Regions from separate parts of the Embleya australiensis genome, predicted to be linked through region 1. Evidence: riboswitches for the same ligand, from Rfam matches in the RefSeq annotation. Region 1 holds a riboswitch; each other region holds the start of a gene.
The links. A riboswitch is a leader RNA that binds a small molecule or an ion and turns the genes downstream of it on or off. The one in region 1 is predicted to bind cyclic di-AMP.
Positions count from the first base shown of each region.

Region 2: linked by a shared signal. The riboswitch ahead of ACMXN5_RS05760 (transglycosylase family protein) and the one ahead of ACMXN5_RS20100 (NlpC/P60 family protein) in region 1 are both predicted to bind cyclic di-AMP.
Region 3: linked by a shared signal. The riboswitch ahead of ACMXN5_RS38555 (transglycosylase family protein) and the one ahead of ACMXN5_RS20100 (NlpC/P60 family protein) in region 1 are both predicted to bind cyclic di-AMP.
Region 4: linked by a shared signal. The riboswitch ahead of ACMXN5_RS41080 (NlpC/P60 family protein) and the one ahead of ACMXN5_RS20100 (NlpC/P60 family protein) in region 1 are both predicted to bind cyclic di-AMP.

Region 1 is NZ_CP182422.1:4,615,027-4,619,383, forward strand. It holds gene pcrA (DNA helicase PcrA) at 1-1,004, opposite strand, end outside; gene ACMXN5_RS20090 (PIG-L deacetylase family protein) at 1,148-1,867, shown strand; gene ACMXN5_RS20095 (hypothetical protein) at 1,887-2,243, opposite strand; cyclic di-AMP (ydaO/yuaA leader) riboswitch at 2,612-2,750, shown strand; gene ACMXN5_RS20100 (NlpC/P60 family protein) at 2,760-3,845, shown strand; gene ACMXN5_RS20105 (LuxR C-terminal-related transcriptional regulator) at 3,941-4,357, opposite strand, start outside.
Region 2 is NZ_CP182422.1:1,405,070-1,409,426, forward strand. It holds gene ACMXN5_RS05750 (carotenoid oxygenase family protein) at 1-56, shown strand, start outside; gene ACMXN5_RS05755 (hypothetical protein) at 144-893, shown strand; gene ACMXN5_RS05760 (transglycosylase family protein) at 1,040-1,660, opposite strand; cyclic di-AMP (ydaO/yuaA leader) riboswitch at 1,766-1,928, opposite strand; gene ACMXN5_RS05765 (EthD family reductase) at 2,150-2,485, opposite strand; gene ACMXN5_RS05770 (phosphoenolpyruvate hydrolase family protein) at 2,562-3,425, opposite strand; gene ACMXN5_RS05775 (Tm-1-like ATP-binding domain-containing protein) at 3,427-4,357, opposite strand, start outside.
Region 3 is NZ_CP182423.1:1,895,678-1,900,034, reverse strand. It holds gene ACMXN5_RS38560 (glycerophosphodiester phosphodiesterase family protein) at 1-425, shown strand, start outside; gene ACMXN5_RS38555 (transglycosylase family protein) at 588-1,808, opposite strand; cyclic di-AMP (ydaO/yuaA leader) riboswitch at 1,877-2,078, opposite strand; gene ACMXN5_RS38550 (DUF1345 domain-containing protein) at 2,817-3,458, opposite strand; gene ACMXN5_RS38545 ((Fe-S)-binding protein) at 3,729-4,357, opposite strand, start outside.
Region 4 is NZ_CP182423.1:2,475,665-2,480,021, forward strand. It holds gene ACMXN5_RS41075 (methyltransferase) at 1-1,161, shown strand, start outside; gene ACMXN5_RS41080 (NlpC/P60 family protein) at 1,309-2,271, opposite strand; cyclic di-AMP (ydaO/yuaA leader) riboswitch at 2,278-2,434, opposite strand; gene ACMXN5_RS41085 (DNA-binding protein) at 3,004-3,480, shown strand; gene ACMXN5_RS41090 (TMEM165/GDT1 family protein) at 3,514-4,098, opposite strand.

The DNA of each region.
Region 1 (4,357 bases):
CCGGCCTCGGCGGGGTTGACCAACTCGCCGTCCACCGTCAGGCGCGGGCCGCTGCCGGCCGCGCCGCCGACCAGCTCGCGCACCAGCGTGTACTGCGCGTGGTTGGTGTCCTGGTACTCGTCCACCAGCACGTGCCGGAACCGTCGCCGGTAGTGCTCGGCGACGTCCGGGAACGCCTGGAGCAGGTGCACCGTGGTCATGATCAGGTCGTCGAAGTCGAGCGCGTTGGCCTGGCGCAGCCGCTCCTGGTACATCGTGTAGGCCTGCGCCAGTATGCGCTCGGACTCGTTGATCGCCTTGGCCGCGAAGTCCTCGTGGTCGATCAGTTCGTTCTTGAGGTTGGACACCTGCGCGTTGAACTTGCGCGGCGGGAACTTCTTCGGGTCCAGGTCGAGGTCGCGGCAGACCATCGCCATCAGCCGCTGCTGGTCGGCCGAGTCGTAGATGGAGAACGAGGAGCTCATGCCGAGCTTCTTGTACTGCTGCCGCAGGATGCGTACGCAGGCCGAGTGGAAGGTGGACACCCACATCGCCTTGGTGCGCGGCCCGACCAGCGCCTCGACCCGCTCGCGCATCTCGGCGGCGGCCTTGTTGGTGAACGTGATCGCCAGGATCTCGCCGGGGTGCACGTGCCGGGAGGCGAGCAGGTGGGCGATGCGGTGGGTCAGCACACGGGTCTTGCCGGAGCCCGCGCCCGCCACGATGAGCAGCGGGGACCCCTCGTGCACGACCGCGGCGCGCTGTTGCGGGTTCATCCCGTCGAGCAGCCGGGCCGGGTCCACCACGGGGCGCGGGGCGCCGTTGCGGTAGTAGGCGTCGCGCGGCTCGGGCGGCGGTGCGTACTGCCCTTCGTACAGGTCGTCCGGATAGTCCTCCGGCAGGCCGTACACGTGGTTCTCGTCCGGCTCGGGCGGCAGCGGGATCTCGTCCGCGGAGCCGGCGGGGGACTTCTTGGCCGCGGTGTCGAAACCGGGCAGGGGGATGTCGTCGAAGAGGCTGCTCATCGTTCCCCGAGTCTAGGTGGGTGTCGGGCGGGTCGTGCCCGGGCCGTTGTCGCGGGCAGGGATCATTGCGCCGACAACCATCTTCGCCCCGTCGGACATCGGGTCGGTTCGGGTCGGAGCGAGTCGGATCAAGGGAGTACATCGTGCTGGACGATCGCGACGTGGAGCGGGTCCTGGTGCTGGCCGCGCACCCGGACGACATCGACTTCGGGGCGGCGGGGACGGTCGCCACGTGGACCGAGGCGGGCATCGAGGTGAGCTACTGCCTGGTCACCGACGGGGACGCGGGCGGGTTCGATCCGGCGGTGCCCCGGTCCGAGATCGGCGGGATCCGGCGGGCCGAGCAGAGCGCGGCGGCGGCGCACGTGGGGGTGCGGCAGCTGTACTGGCTGGGGTATCCGGACGGGCGCTTGGCGGCCTCCATGGAACTGCGGCGCGACATCAGCCGGGTGATCCGGCAGGTGCGCCCGCAGCGCATGGTGATCCCGAGTCCGGAGCGGGACTGGACCCGGTTGGCGCCGAGCCACCCCGACCACCTGGAGGCCGGCGAGGCGGCGATGCGGGCCATCTATCCGGACGCGCGCAACCCGTTCGCCCACCCCGAACTGCTGGAGGCGGAGGGGCTGAAGGAGTGGACGGTGCCGGAGACCTGGCTGTCGCCGACCGCGGCGCCGAACCACGCGGTGGACGTGACGGAGGTGTTCGAGCGCAAGATCGCGGCGCTGCTGTCGCACGAGAGCCAGACGGGCCATCTGCCGGAGCTGCGCGAGCACGTCGTGTCGATGCTGGAGGGCAACGCGGCGCGGTTCGACCTGGGCGCCGGACGTATGGCCGAGGTGTTCCGGGTGGTGGACACCCGCTAGCGGCGGCGGGACCGGCCGCTCAGGTCCACATCACGGCGATGGCGATGTTCGCCACGGTCAGCAGGCCGATCGCGCCGAGGACGCGCGCGGACACCCGGTCCGCGGCGCGGTTGCCCCACACCAGCAGCAGGATGACCAGCAGGATGCCGAGCTTGGTGCCGATCTTGGCGGTGTCCACGTCCCGGTCCAGGCCGGACTGCACCACGCCCACCAGGGCCAGGCCGGTGACGAGCATGGTCAGCGCGCCGTGCGTCATCGCGGGCACGATCCGCACGTCGCCGGTGCGCAGCGCGGACATCTGGGTGAGGAAGCCGCCGAGCAGGGCCGCGATGCCCACGATGTGCAGCACCAGCAGGATCTGCCGCAGAACGTCCACGTCGTACAACCCCTCGTCGATCGTCGCCCCGGTGGGCATCCGGCCGGCGTTCTCGGCGCCGACGCCAAGACCCCCGCCGCCGTCCGGCAGCCTAGCCGGCGGCGGTTCACGCCTCACCATCGGTCGAATGCCATTAAAGATCGCCAAAAGGGATCAAGATCGACTTTAGGGAATCCGGGCGCTTTTCCCGTGATACGCGGAGATGGAAACGGTGACATTGGTAAAGTTTTGGCAATACGAAGGCCAATGGTGATGGTCCTGACACGCGTGTGACTAGTGTTCTGCGGCAGGCGATCGGCTCGAGGTCGGCCACCCGGTCGACACGATCGCCTCCGCCGAATTCGGTGACGGGTTTCGGTGACGGTGGGCAACCACGGTCGTCGCGACGCGCAGCCGGAACCGGGGACCCTCGCAGTCCCTTGGGGTGAATCGGTGCTTCGGCACCGTAGGGCGCCTTCTTCCGCCCGAACCCGTCAGCTAACCCGGTAGGCGGCCGAGGAAGGAGACCCGCCACCAGTGGCGTCCCAACGTCGACCCGGGCAACACCGCAAGCCCAAGCCGCGCACCGCCGTGCGTACCGCCGCGACCGTCGTTACGGCCGCCGCGACGATGACCGGCGTGATGACCTTCGCCGGCACCGCGAGCGCGGATCCCGCGCAGTCGTTCCAGCAGACCAAGGACCGCGTCAACCAGCTGCACAGTGACGTGATCAAGGCCACCGACGCCGCCAACGGCGTCGAGGAGCAGATCGAGAAGCAGCAGGGCACCGCGAACCAGACGCAGGCCCGGATCACCGAGGAACAGGCCGCGCTGAACGCCCTGCGCGACCAGATCGGTGTCCTGGCGGCCAACCAGTACCGCAGCGGCGGCCTCCCGCCGTCGCTCTCGCTCGCGCTCAGCGGCGACCCCGAGGGTTACCTGCAGAAGTCGCAGATGTTGTCCCAGCTCGACGGCCAGCAGGCCGCCAAGCTGAAGCAGATCGCGGCGCAGGCCCGAGTTCTCCAGCAGGACCGCACCGAGGCCTCCTCGCAGCTCGCGGAACTGGAGAAGCTGCGCACCGACCTGAACAAGAACAAGACCGACATCCAGGCCAAGCTGGCCGAGGCGCAGCGGTTGCTCAACACGCTCACCGAGCAGCAGAAGAAGGAAGTCCTCGACTCGGACGAGCACGCGAACGACAGCACGCGGGGCAACGACCGCAGTTCGCGGGACAAGGACAAGGACACCGCGCCGGCGACCAGCGTCCCGGCGTCCGGTCGGGCCCAGGCCGCGATCAACTTCGCGCTGGCACAGATCGGCAAGCCGTACGTCTCCGGTGCCGAGGGCCCCGGCTCGTACGACTGCTCGGGCCTGACCCAGGCGTCCTGGAAGGCGGCGAACGTCTCGCTCAGCCGCACCACTTGGACCCAGATCAACGACGGCCCCAGGATCGCCAAGAGCGCCCTCCAGCCGGGCGACCTGGTGTTCTTCTACTCGGACAACCGCCACGTGGGCATGTACATCGGCAACGGCCAGATCGTGCATGCCCCGCGTCCGGGCAAGACCGTGACCAAGGCGCCGCTGGACTCGATGCCGTTCCTCGCGGCCATCCGCCCCGGCTAGAGCCCTCGGGCACCCGGCACATACGACGGCGCCCGTCCTCGGAACGAATCCGAGGACGGGCGCCGTCGTCGTATGTGCCGGGCGTCCGCGACCGGTCAGACCAGTCGCCGGTCCGTCGCCCAGCGGGTCAGCTCGTGCCGGTTGGACAGCTGCAACTTGCGCAGCACGGCGGAGACATGGGTCTCCACCGTCTTGACCGAGATGACCAGTCGGCGGGCGATCTCCTTGTAGGCGTAGCCGCGCGCGATCAGCCGCAGCACCTCGCGCTCGCGCTGGGTGAGCCGGTCCAGGTCCTCGTCGATCGGCGGCACGTCGGTGGCCGCGAACGCGTCCAGTACGAAGCCCGCCAGGCGCGGCGAGAACACCGCGTCGCCCTCGCCGACCCGGCCGATCGCGCGGATCAGCTCGTCGCCGGTGATCGACTTGGTCACATAGCCCCGGGCGCCGCCCCGGATCACCCCGATCACGTCCTCCGCGGCGTCCGACACGGACAGCGCCAGGAAGCGCACCGC
Region 2 (4,357 bases), 3.2 Mb from region 1:
CCGGAATCCATGGTTCGTGGATTCCCGACTGCGACGGATCGGTTGCCGACGGCTGAACCCGACCACGCCGATCTTCGTGCTCTACAGTCCGAGCAGCGTGCTCGGGTGGGCCGGGCACCGGGTGGGGTGGGAGTGCGATTCGGGTGGGTGCGACCAGGCTGCTTGCGGTTCTGCTGTTCGTCGGCACGACGGCGTTGGGCATCGTGCTGTATTTCGTCGAGGACACGTCATTGGCGGATCTGCTCTCGCTCGGGGCGGGGGCGGTGTGTCTGTTCTGGCTGATCCTGGTGCTGACCGCGCCGTGGAACCTGTACTTCCGGGCCCAGCGGGTGATCACGGAGATCGCGATCAGCCGGGAGCGGGGCCTGGCGGTTCCCGAGGGGCATGACGTCGAGGCCCGGCGGATGGCCCGCCGACTGCTCTACGGCGCGATCGGCGCACACGTGCTCTCCGCCGCGGTGATCGCGCTGATCACCTGGATCTCCGGTGGCGTGGTGGGCTACTGGTTCGCCGGGTTCTACCTGCTCAGCACCCTGTTCCGACCCGGTCAGGCGTATGCGGAGCACCTGTCCCAGCGGCTGCGCACCATGCTGCGCGAGGTGACCCACCCCCGCGACGACGTGCTCGCGGTCAGCCAGGACGTCACGGCGCTCAAGGCCAAGGTCGAGGGCCTGGAGACCCGCACCAAGGAGTTGCTGGAGAGCATCGAGCAACTCAAGGAGACGACGGTCTTCGGGGCGGCCGACACGACGAGGCGCTTCCAGGAGGCGGACCGCAAGGTGGACGCCCTCGGCCGCCGCTTCGAGGACACCATCAGCCAGTTGACGGACAACCAGGAAGTCATCTCCGGCATCAAGGCGTTCCTGCGGCTTTTGCGCACCGAGCAGAGCTGACCGGGCCGTTCGGCCTACTCGCGTCCGGTAGGCACGAGCGACCGGCCGCAGTGCGGCGGAGACGATCGGGGCGCCGGCGAAGGGGCGATCGGCGCACACGTGGGCCCCGCCGAAGTGTTCGGCGGGGCCCACGTGGTGAGGGGGGATCAGACGGCGAGCTTGGTGCCCACCGCGATCACGTTCGGGTTGTCGCCGATGACGCCGGCGTTGGCCGTGTGCAGGGCCTTGTAGCCGCCCTTGACACCGAACTTGGCCGCGATCGCGGACAGCGTGTCACCGGACTTGACGGTGTAGGTCCCGGAGCCCGACGCCCGCTCGGTCGCGGCCGACTTCGGCGCGTCCTGCTTGGCGACGTCCTGCTTGGGCTGCACGTTGAGCTTCGGCGCGTTGCCGGTCGCGGGCTTGGCCTCGGACTTGGGCTCGGCCTTCGGCTCGACCGAGGACTTGGTCTTGCCGGTGGTCGAGGACTCGGCCGTGGCGTTGGCGTCGCCGCCCTTGCCCAGGCCGGCCTTGACGGAGCAGACCGGCCAGGCGCCGGGGCCCTGGCTCGCCAGGACCCGCTCGGCGACGGCGATCTGCTGCGCCTTGGAGGCCTGCGCGGCGCTGGCCGCGTACTGGCTGCCGCCGAACGCGTTCCAGGTGCTCGGGGTGAACTGCAGACCGCCGGAGAAGCCGTTGCCCGTGTTGATGCTCCAGTTGCCGGTGCTCTCGCACTGGGCGACCGCGTCCCAGGTGGACGAAGTCGCGGCGTTCGCGCTGCCCGCCATGCCCACGAGGGGAAGGACGAGACCCGCACCTGCGGCGACGGCGATGCCGGCGCGACGGCCACGAGAGAGCGAACGAACCGGAGCGGTGATGGCACGGAAGGTCATTGATTACCTCGTCGGGCGCCTACGAAGTTAGCTGTCGGGTTCGGACGATTGGCCCGGCCTCGCCTGTCACAGGCATGGCTTCACCCCAGGCATCGGCAGTGCCGATGTCGGCTCACTTGGTTCCCCCGCTCCTGCCGCCAGTCGATATCGACTGCTTCCCTCGGGCGGCGGCAGGATTCGGCGTACCGCCCGGGGAGTCCGCTTGTGCGAACAACCACGAAGCTACGCACCGGTTCGCCGGGTTGGCAAACATTTCGGGCGGTTTGTGACGTCCCCCATAAGGGGGAATAACACCTATTTGCCCGATTTGTCGCCGTCCTTGCAGGTCACGGCGCCGGCGTACACGGTGCGCGGCCACGCGGTCACGCGTGCGTCAGCGACGGGCTATTCCGTCGCGGGCAGCTCTACCGGAACCACTACCCGCTCCTCGTCCCAGAGGAACGTCGCGCCACCGGTCGCGAAATTGGGCACATCGGCCACCGTGGCCCGCCCCTCGGGCGAATCCAGCACCGCCTCGAGTTCCGCGCGCGAAGGCGCGTACAGCGCGACCACCAGGTAATAGGGCGGCTTCGCGCCGGACGGATCCGGTTCGCACTTGCCGATGGTCCAGCCGGTCAGCCCCGGCATGGTGCGGGCCAGCGGGACGTGCTTGTCCCAGTAATAGGAGTCGAACGCCGCGGGGTCGTCGGGGTGGCCGTAGAGCACGGTCAACTTGTACATGCCGGGTCCTCACGCTCGTGGTGGTCGGACGGACGGACGTGCGCTTGCGCCACGCGGCTGCTGCCGGGCGCGGTCGTTACGGATGTGCCGGGGTGTCGCCCGTCGTGGCGGCGTCCCCACTCGGGGTGATGCTCTTGAACGCCCGTGCCTGCTCGGTGATGGCCACCTCGGTCGGCAGACGCTCCATGCTGGAGGCGCCGAAGAAGCCGACCACGCCGGTGGTGTGGGCCAGGACGTACGCCGCGTCCTCGGGTTCGGCGATCGGCCCGCCGTGGCACAGCACCAGCACGTCGGGATCGACCTCCGCCGCCGCGTCGCGCATCTCCTGCACCCGCTCCACCGCCTGGTCGAGGGTGACCGCGGTGGTCGCGCCGATGCTGCCCTTGGTGGTCAGGCCCAGGTGCGGGACCAGCACATCGGCGCCGGCCGCCGCCATCGCACGGGCCTGCTCGGGGTCGAAGACGTACGGCGCCGTGAGCAGACCGCGCTCCGCCGCCAGCCGGATCATCTCCACCTCCAGGTCGTAGCCCATCCCGGTCTCCTCCAGGTTCTGCCGGAAGACGCCGTCGAACAGGCCGACCGTCGGGAAGTTCTGCACTCCCGCGAAGCCCATGGCCGCGAGTTGGTCCAGGAAGTGCGGCATGATCCGGAACGGATCGGTGCCGCACACCCCCGCGAGGACCGGGGTACTGCGCACCACCGGCAGCACTTCGCCCGCCATCTCCACCACGATCGCGTTGGCGTCGCCGTACGGCAGCAGTCCCGCCAACGAACCCCGGCCGGCCATGCGATAGCGGCCCGAGTTGTAGATGATGATCAGGTCCACACCCCCGGCCTCGGCGCACTTGGCGGACAATCCGGTGCCCGCGCCCGCGCCGATCACGACGCCGCCCTGCTCGACCGTCGTGCGCAGTCGGCCCCGCGCCTCGCGTCCGTTCATCTCAGTCCACGTGTCCCTTCGTGATCAACTCGTGCAATCGATCCGCCGCCGCCTTGGCGAACGCCGGATCGTTGATGTCCGTCGCGACCTCGCGCACCTCGACGGCGGTCCCGTCGAGGCCGGCGCGCAACGCGTCGAACAACGCCGTATCGGCGTCGGAATCGTAGAAGGGTCCGCCCTCGACGTCGATCGCCGAGACTCCGCGCAGCGGCAGGTACAGCGCGGTGGGCCCGGTCGCGTCGAGCAGTTTGGCCGCGATCCGCCGTCCCAGTTCGGCGTTTTCGGCCGGTGTGGTGCGCATCAGCGTCACGGTCGGGTTGTGCACGTACAACAGCCGGTCCTCGAAACGCGGCGGAACGGTGTCGCGGGGGCCGAAGTTCACCATGTCCAGCGCGCCCACGCTGACCACCTGCGGCAATCCCATCCGCCCGGCCGCGGTCAGCCGTTGCGGCCCCGCGCTGAGCACCCCGCCGACCAGGTCGTCGGCCAACTCGGTGGTGGTCAGATCGAGGACCCCGGCCAGGAAGCCGCCCTCTGCCAGGTTCTCCATCGACCGGCCGCCGGCCCCGGTGGCGTGGAACACCAGTACCTCGTAGCCCAGTTCGTTGAGCCGCTCGCGCGCCGCGTCCACCGCCGGCGTGGTCACTCCGAACTGGGTCGCGGCCACCAGCGGTCGGCCCTCGCCGGTCACCCCGGCGACCGCCGCGCGATCCTCGGCGTAGCCGCCGGCCATGCCCGCGATCGCGTCCGCCGCGTTGCCCAGGATGCGTTCGGAGAGCCGGTTGATCCCGGCGATGTCCACGACGCTGTACATCATCGTCACGTCCACCGCGCCGACGTACGGCGACACGTCGCCCGCCGCCATCGTGGACACCAGCAGCTTGGGCACGCCCACCGGCAGCGCGCGCATCGCGTGGGACGCGATCGCCGAG
Region 3 (4,357 bases), on a different replicon from region 1:
TGAGGATGCGTCAGGTCGAACCCCGGCTGCCGCTGGTCGCGTTGACCAACTACGACTTCCTCCAAGTCGGCAAGCCCGGCGCCTCGCCCTGGCTGGGCGGTCTGGACATCGACGACTTCGGCGGCGACCCGCTGCGGGCGATCGAGTCGTTCGGCGCGACCTCGTTCTCCCCGGTGCACGGCTTCCCGCAGGACGGCAAGGTGGGCGATCCGAACTACCGTCCCTACGTGACGCGGGCGATGGTCGACGAGGCACACCGACTGGGCATCAAGGTGGTGCCGTGGACGATCGACGACCCGGCCACCATGGCGAAGCTGATGGACGACGGCGTGGACGGGCTGATCACCGATTATCCGGACCGGTTGCGGGAGTTGATGGCGGCGCGGGGGCTGCCGCTGCCGAAGCGCTACCCCGCGCGGGGCTGACGCCGGGGAAGCGCCGCTCGCTCGGTGCGTGGCGGATACGGCCGCTTCGGCGGACGGTGCCCATCCGGCCGGCACCGTCCGCGCGGCGGGCATGGAACAGGGCCGGGCCCGTCGACGCGTGGTCGACGGGCCCGGCCCTGGAACTTCCCGGTTGTGCTCGGATCAGAGGTTGACGCCGTGCGCGCGCAGGTAGGTGACGGGGTTGATGCCGCTGCCGTAGTTCGGGGTGGTGCGGATCTCGAAGTGCAGGTGCGGGCCGGTCACGTTGCCGGTCGCGCCCGAGAGGCCGATCTGCTGACCGGTGCTCACCGTCTGGCCGGCGCGGACGCCGATGCTGGACAGGTGGGCGTACTGCGAGTACTTGCCGTCCGCGTGCTTGATGACGACCTCGTTGCCGTAGGCACCACCGTTGCCGGCGCTGACCACGGTGCCCGAGGTGATGGCCTTGACCGAGGTGCCGGTGCCGACCACGAAGTCCTGGCCGGTGTGGCTGCCGCTGGACCACATGGAGCCACCGGTGCCGAACGCGGTTCCCAGCGCGCCGTTCACCGGAGCGACGTAGCCGGAGGAGTTGACGGCGGTGCTGCCGGCCTTGGCCGAGGAGTCCTTGGCCACAACGGGGGCCTTCTCCTTGGTCACGGGCTTCGGCGCGACCTTGACCGACACGGAGGGCTTGGCCTCGGTCTTGGTCTCGACCTGGGCCTCGGTCTTGGTCTCGACCTTGGCCTCGGTCTTCGTGGCGGCCGCGGCCTTGCCGGAGAGCGAGAGCTTCTGGCCGACCAGGATCAGGTTCGGGTTGCCGCCGATGACGGACTTGTTGTCGGCGTACAGCTTGTGCCAGCCGCCCTCGACGTCCTTGGCCGCGGCGATCTTGGACAGGGTGTCGCCCTTGACCACGGAGTAGGTGGTGGTCGTGGCCGTGGTCTCGGCGGCCGGGACGACCTCGATCTTCGGGGCCTTCGGGGCCGGCGCGGACTCGACCGGCTTCTCGGCGACCTTCGGGGCGACCTTGACGGTGGCCTTGGTCGAGCCCGACTTGGCGTTGGGGGAGACGGCCGGAGCGGCGCCGCCACGGGTCAGGCCCGCGGGGCCCGAGGTGTTCGGCCACGCGCCGGGGCCCTGTACGGCGAGGACCTTCTCCGCGATGGCGATCTGCTGGTCCTTGGTGGCCAGGTCCGCACGCGGGGCGTACTGCTGACCGCCGAACTCGTTCCAGGTGCTCTGCGTGAACTGCAGGCCACCGTAGAAACCGTTGCCGGTGTTGATGTGCCAGTTGCCCGAGCTCTCGCCCATGGCGACCTTGTCCCAGACGGAGACCGGGGCGGCGGTGGCGGAGGTGGCGAAGCCGGTGATCAGCGGGGCGGCGACGATGGCGCCGGCCATGCCGAGGGTGAGCGCGAGGCGCGCGTTCTTGGGCTTGCGGGCAGGGGTGATGAACGACTGCACGAAGATTTTTCCTTCTCCCACGCCTACGAAGTGAGCTGTCGGATTCGGGCTGGAGAGTCTCGCCCGGCCGGCGTCGACTCCTCGGGTATCGAGGAGGCGGGCACGGCTTCACCCCAAGCCGTCGTTATCGAACGTCCGCGACATGCGGACGCCCGGGACGGCATTCCACTTGGTTCCCCCGCTCCTGCCTTTCGGGTTTCGTACCGTGGCCTCTCCGGCGGCAGGATTCGGCGAACCGGGAGACACATTCCGCCGAACACCGGACCGGTGCGGCGAAGCACCAAGCTACGCATACACCCGACTCGGATCCAAACATCACGTTTCGCCGAAACCGAAGATTCGGGTCGGAAGGGTGGAATTCCGGGACCGAAAGTCCCGAAGCGTCCACGCATTGTGCCCGGGACCTTGAGCGGAGAGTGATGCGGGAATTGCAGGGAGTCAGAATCGTGGAAACTCGGTTCACGGTGCGTGCGAGTTTCTGACAATCGGTACGCGGGATGTGACGTGCGCCACGGGGTTTGTCGAAAACGACAGTCTCGGGACGGTGGAAAACGGGTCGAAATGGGGCTCGACCTGCCCGTTTATGGGAGGCGGCGAGGGCGAAGGGCGTGCGTGTTGTGGTGTGGGCACTCGGCGGGATGGCTCCGTTCGAACCGGGTGGCGCGGTGGAGCGCTTCGGTCTGACCCGCCCCGAATGGGGTGATTTGCCCGTACATGAACTGCGGGTGATCGTGTCGGGCGGCGCCCGCCGGGGTCCTCATCCACTGAGCGTCAGCCGAACCGACTCGGGCAGCGGCTGTCCCGCACCGGCAGCCCGATTCGCGGGCGCGGGTATCGCACCGGGACCGGGCAGGCTTGGCGCCTGGTCCGACCATCCCGATGCCGACCGGATGGGTCCGGCCGCGGCCGGGACGGTGGCGGTACCGGTCGCGCGAGAATCGCGTCTCACGGGCTGACGAGCCCCTGAAGCACCTGGAACGCGACGGCGACCACCAGCGCGTTGTAGAAGTAGGCGATGACGGTGTGAACGAGCACGATCCGCCGCATCCGCACACCGACGACTTCGACATCGCTGGTCGCGAACGACGTGGCGAGCGTGAACGAGAAGTACGCGAAACTCAGGAACGACGGCGTCGTGCCCTCGGGGAACCGAAGGTCGCCGTGCCCGCCGGTGACGTCGATGACGAGGTAGATCTGCGCGAAGCCGACCTGCATCAGCGCCCACGACAGGATCACTCCGAGCGAAGCGGCGACCGTCAGTCCGAGATCACGATGACCGCCGACGACCTGGTCCTTCGCAAGCAGAGCCGTCACCGCCGACACGGCGCCGGTCGTCCCCGCGAGCAGCGGCGCGATCCACGACCACCGGGCCAGAGCGCGCAGCTCCGTGACCGCGCCGGCCTCGACGGGTTGTCCCCGCCAAACGGCCGCGAACCCGCCGGCGATGTAGAGCGACCCGACGACGACCCACACGATCAGCGCCCACCGGGCGGTGCTGCTCAGGAACGCGACACTGGACAGGAAGATCAGTGTCTCTGCGGCCGACCCCGTCCAGCGAAGTCGTGCCCGCGCACGCGGTCCGGCCATGTGCCGATTCTGTCAGTCGGTCGAAGCAGCCGGTGTCAGCGAAACACGGCGCGTCTCGGCGAGGTCGTGGGCCCGTGGTCCTGGCGCCATTCACTCCGAGTTGCTTGTCACTTCGCCGGAGCCTCGGCAGGGCAGGGCAGGGCAGGGCAGGGCAGAGCCGAGCCGGGTGAGTGTGGGTGTCTCGGGTCGGGTACGGCGTATGCGGCTCCCCCCGTGTGGAGTCGCATACGCCGAACTCGGCCCGAGACGCCGGTGTCGGGCCCGTGATGGTCAGGGCGTCCGGGCGCCGCCGTTGGGTGTGGTGAGGAATTCGGCGAGGTGTACCGCGCGTACGCGCGACTTGCGGCGTCGCAGCCCGGTGCGGAGTTGGCGCAGGCAGCCGGGGTTGACCGCGACCACGACGTCGGCGCCACTGGCCTCGATCGCGTCCAGCTTGCGGTCGAGGATGCGGCGGGATTCGATCGGGCGCAGGAGGGAGTAGGTGCCGGCCGCGCCGCAGCAGTCGCCCGCGCCCGGGGTTTCCACGAAGTCGGCCACCGCGGAGAGGACTTCGCGCGGTTCGCGCCATACGCCGAGGCCGTTGCGCAGGTGGCAGGAGTCCTGGAGGGTGACCCTGACCCGGCGGCCGGCCACTCGGCGTTCGGGCAGTGCCGAGGCGTCGACCACCTCGGACAGTTCGGCGACCCGGTCGCGGCCGATGACGTCGGCGAGGTGCGCGGCGCATCCGCCGGAGGTGGTGACGATCCGGCCGGGGAGGCATTCGCCGAGGCGGCGGGCGAGGGCGCGGCCCTTGGTCGATTCGCCGTTGTGCGCGTGCAGTGCTCCGCAGCAGCCCTGGTTGTCCGGCACCTTCAGTCCGGGCAGGAGGGTGCGGGCCGCGCGGGAGACCCTGGGGAACA
Region 4 (4,357 bases), on a different replicon from region 1:
CGCAGCACCGGTGAACCGGCCTCGGACCGCTGGCCGCGCCGCCTGGAGATCCTGGCCACCGGTTCGTATCCCGAGGTTCTGCGGCGCCACGCGGCTCCGGACCCGGCGTCCGGTCGGGCCGGTTCGCCGGCGCACGAGGATCCGCCGCGCGAGGACCCGACCCGGGAGATGTTGCACCTGGTCACCGGCGCGTGGGTGACCCAGGCGATCGGTGTCGCGGCACGGCTGGGCCTGGCCGACCACCTCGGCGACGGGTCCCGGTCGGTGGCCGAGCTGGCCGAGGCGGCGGGTGCCGAACCGGACCGCCTGGGGCGGCTGATGCGCCTGCTGGCCGGGCACGGGGTGTTGCGGGTCGAGGCGGACGGACACTACCGGCTCACCGAGCGCGGTGCGCTGCTGCGCACCGATCGGGACGGATCGTTGGCCGCGCTGGCGGACCTGTACAGCGGTCTGTTCTTCACGTCGTATCTCGGCCTGGAACACACGGTGCGCACCGGCGAGGACGCGTTCACCCGGGTGCACGGCCGGGAGTCGTTCGAATATTTCGCCGAACACCCGGACGACGCCCGGCTGTTCCGGGAGGCGATGGCGTTCGGCACGATCGTCTTCGACGCGGTGCCGGCCGCCCTGGACCTGCCGCCGGCCGCGACGGTGGTCGATGTCGGGGGCGGCGACGGGGAGTTGCTCCTACGCGTGTTGCGCGAGCATGCGACCGCGCGCGGGGTGCTCTTCGAGCGGGGGCATGTGGTCGACGCCGCCCGGGAGTTGCTCACCGCATCGGCCGCCGAGGACCGGTGCGATCTGGTGGTCGGCGACTTCTTCACCGATCCGCTGCCCGGTGGCGGAGACGTGTACCTGCTGGCCCGGATCCTGCACGACTGGGCGGATGCCGAGTGCCTGGTCGTGTTGCGGGCGCTGGCCCGGGCGATGCCGGTCGACGCACGCCTGGCGATCGTCGAACGGCCGATCGTCGAGGCGGGCGGGTCGGTGTTGCCGCTGCGCTTCGACATCCAGATGATGACCAACGCCCGGGGCCGCGAGCGCACGGTGGCGGAGTATCGCGCGTTGCTGGCCGAGGGCGGCTTCGAACTGCTCGACCTGCGACCGCTGCCGCTGGACATGGCGGTACTCACCGCCCGACCGCGTCTTACGCAGGAGTAGCTACCCGGCGCACGTGCAGGCAGCGGATGTGCGACGGCGCCGTGCCCCCGACCACGGTCGGGGGCACGGCGCCGAGCCACTGCTGTCACAGCTACCGCCACTGCTGTGCGATGCTCACCCGGGCGCCGCCGCGGCCGGGTCGCGCGATCAGTTCGGGCGGGTCGCGCCGGCGATCGGCATGGTGTTGATCGAGGCGATCTCCACCGGCTTGCGCGAGTTGGCGGCGTGCACCATCTTGCCGTCGCCGATGTAGATGCCGACGTGGCTGATGCCCGAGTAGAAGAACACCAGGTCGCCGGGCTGCAGGTTGGCGATCGACACGTGCGGGTCGGCGGCGAACTGGTCGTTGGTCACGCGCGGCAGCGAGATGCCCGCCGCCTTGTACGCGGCCTGGACCAGACCCGAGCAGTCGTACGCGTTCGGGCCGGTGGCGCCGTACACGTACGGCTTGCCGACCTGCGCCTTGGCGAAGGCGACGGCCTGGAGGGCCTTGCTCGACGCGTTCGAGGAACCGCCGGTGGGCGCCTGGTTGCCCTTCGAGCCGCCGGTGGCGGGCTTGGCGGCGGGCTTGGCCGCGACGTCGACCGACGGCTTGCTCGTCGGCTTCGGCGCGGTCTTGCCGGTGACCGTGGTCTTCGGCTGGACCTGGATGCTTGGCTTGGCCGGGGCCTCCGCCTTGGGCTGCGCGGGCGCCGAGCCGGTCAGCCGCAGGGTCTGGCCGATCTCGATCAGGTCCGGGCCGGACAGGAGCACGTCGCGGTTGAGCTGGTACAGGCTCTGCCAGCCGCCGGAGACCTTGTTGGTCAGCGCGAGCTGGGACAGCGTGTCACCGGCCTGGACCAGGTAGCGGGCCTTGTCCGCGGCGGTGGTGGCCGCGGGCGCGGCGACCTCGGCCTGGACCGGGGCACTCTCGACCGCGGCGGTCGGCGTGGCCGACAGCACGGCGGAGGCGCCGGTGGGGGCCTGGTCGGTGGTGGGGACCTGTGCGTGGGCCGCACCGGCGCCGGCGACCGGGATGACGGCTCCCATGCCGGCGATGCCCACCGCCGCGACGAAGCGGCGGACGTTGGCGGGGCGGGCGGCTCGGTGGCGAGCGTTTGCGGACAGCATGAAATGGGGTCCTCTCCTGTCGCCTACGAGGTGAGCTGTCGGATTCGGACTGGAGCAGCCCGGTCGCTTCACGCGACTTCACCCCTAGCCGTCACCGGAACGATCCCGGCCACGGCGATTCACCTGGTTCCCCCGCTCCCGTCGGATTCTTCGCTGTAGACATCCCGCTGCCGGCGACGGGATTCGGCGTACCGGCGGCAGGGTTCACCCGAAAGGTGAATCGGCGAGAAAGGTAGGCAATGCGATGGGGAGATCACAACCGAATCCCAGACATTGTGCGGAGCGTAAAGGCGGAATAAAGGCGACATCTCGGCCGGCTTCGGTCGGAAGCACCCGCGATGACGAGGGCGTATCTCGGAGAGTGGCGTGACGGAGCGGTAACGGAAAATAGTCGAGATCCGTCGCCGGCCACCGAAAATGAATTGCAACCCGAAGTCGGCTATATAATTTATGTCCGTTTTATCCATGCGGGCTACATCACATTCCGGGCATCGGGCCGGCCGCCCCCCCGTGCCTACGCCCCGGCAGAGGGGCTTTCCACCGGACGGACGCGCCGGGGACCGTCACTGGTGCGGTCTCCTGCTCCTGGGTCCGGGTTTCACTCCGGCGCAACCCAGGCCGGATCGACGCGGGGGTAGGGGGCGGAATCAAGCCACATGAACAAAGTGTTCAACACGAATCATGCGACATGATCCATTGACATCGATCCGTGCGTCTCGGCATGCTGTGACCATGTCGTCGACTCCGGACACGCCCGCGACCCCCGAATCCCACGACCCCTTCACCGCGCCCGACCCCGAGCAGGCGCGGGCCCGGCGCGTACACGCCTCCCTGTTCCGGATCGCCGAGCGGCACGCGGCCACCGACGAGCAGCGCGCGCGGCAGGTGCACCCGTACATGCTCGGCCCGCACGAGGCGATCCGGCTGGTGTCGTTCCTGCTCGGCGGTATCGCGCAGCCCGCCGACGGCGAGCCGGCGGTCGACCACGCCGACATCACCGCCGCGCTGAGCCTGATCCCGATGGCCAGGGGCGAGATGGACGACCTGGAGGCGGGGCTGCTCCGAATGGCCCGGGGGCGCGAGATGACCTGGCAGGAGATCGCCTTCGGCCTGGGCCTGGGCACCCCGCAGGCGGCCCGCCAGCGCTACGAGCGCCTGCTCGGCCGCACCACCCCCGAGCCGGAGGACGACCCGGCCGCTCGGGCCTGAACGCGCGCGGGTCGGCTCGCAACACCCACCGGGTCAGCCCGCGAAGACCTCGACCAGGGACCAGATCGCCAGGCCGAGCATGCACACCCCGCCGATCCGCTGCACGGTCTGCAACGGCATGCGCTTGGCGATGAACCGCCCGGCGAGCAGCGCCAGCGCGGACACCGACATCAGCGCCGCGACCGAGCCGATCGCGGTGGACCAGGTGCCGTTGGTGGCGGCCAGGTTGGCGGTGGTGATCTGGGTCAGGTCGCCCCACTCGCTGATGAACACGGCCATGAAGGCGGTCGAGAACACCGCCCGGAATCCGGTGATCCGCGCCCCGCCGCCGTCCGCGTCCTCGTCGTCGGCACCACCGCGCAGCAGCATGAACGCGCCGAAGCCGAACAGCGCGGCGGAGACGAGCTTGACGATCCAACCGGGCAGCAGGCCGAGCAGGCCGCCCGCGCCCACGGCGAGCGCGACGTGCACGGCGAACGCGGTCGAGGTACCGAACCAGACGTAGAGCGGGCGCATGCGCGTGCCCATGGCGAGCGACGCGAACATGGTCTTGTCCGGGAGCTCGGCGAGGAAGATCAGCCCGAAGGCGGTCAGGATCGCCAGGAGGTCGAGGTGCATTCCGGGTGGCTTTCTGCGAGAGCCGGGCCCCGGGTCTTCACGAAGCGCCGCTCGGCGGATTGGAGGACCACTCGGCCCGGCACGACGGGGTGCGTCCGCGAGATTCGCGGACGCGTCGTTGCCTGGCCGAAGGTCTCGCCCACCCGTGATGATCGGGCCCGGCCACCGGGAGCCCGAGGGCTCCAGCATGTCGACGACCGGTTCGCGGGGCTACTCCCCTTCGCTGGCTGCGACCCTACCGCATGCGTACGACCCGCCC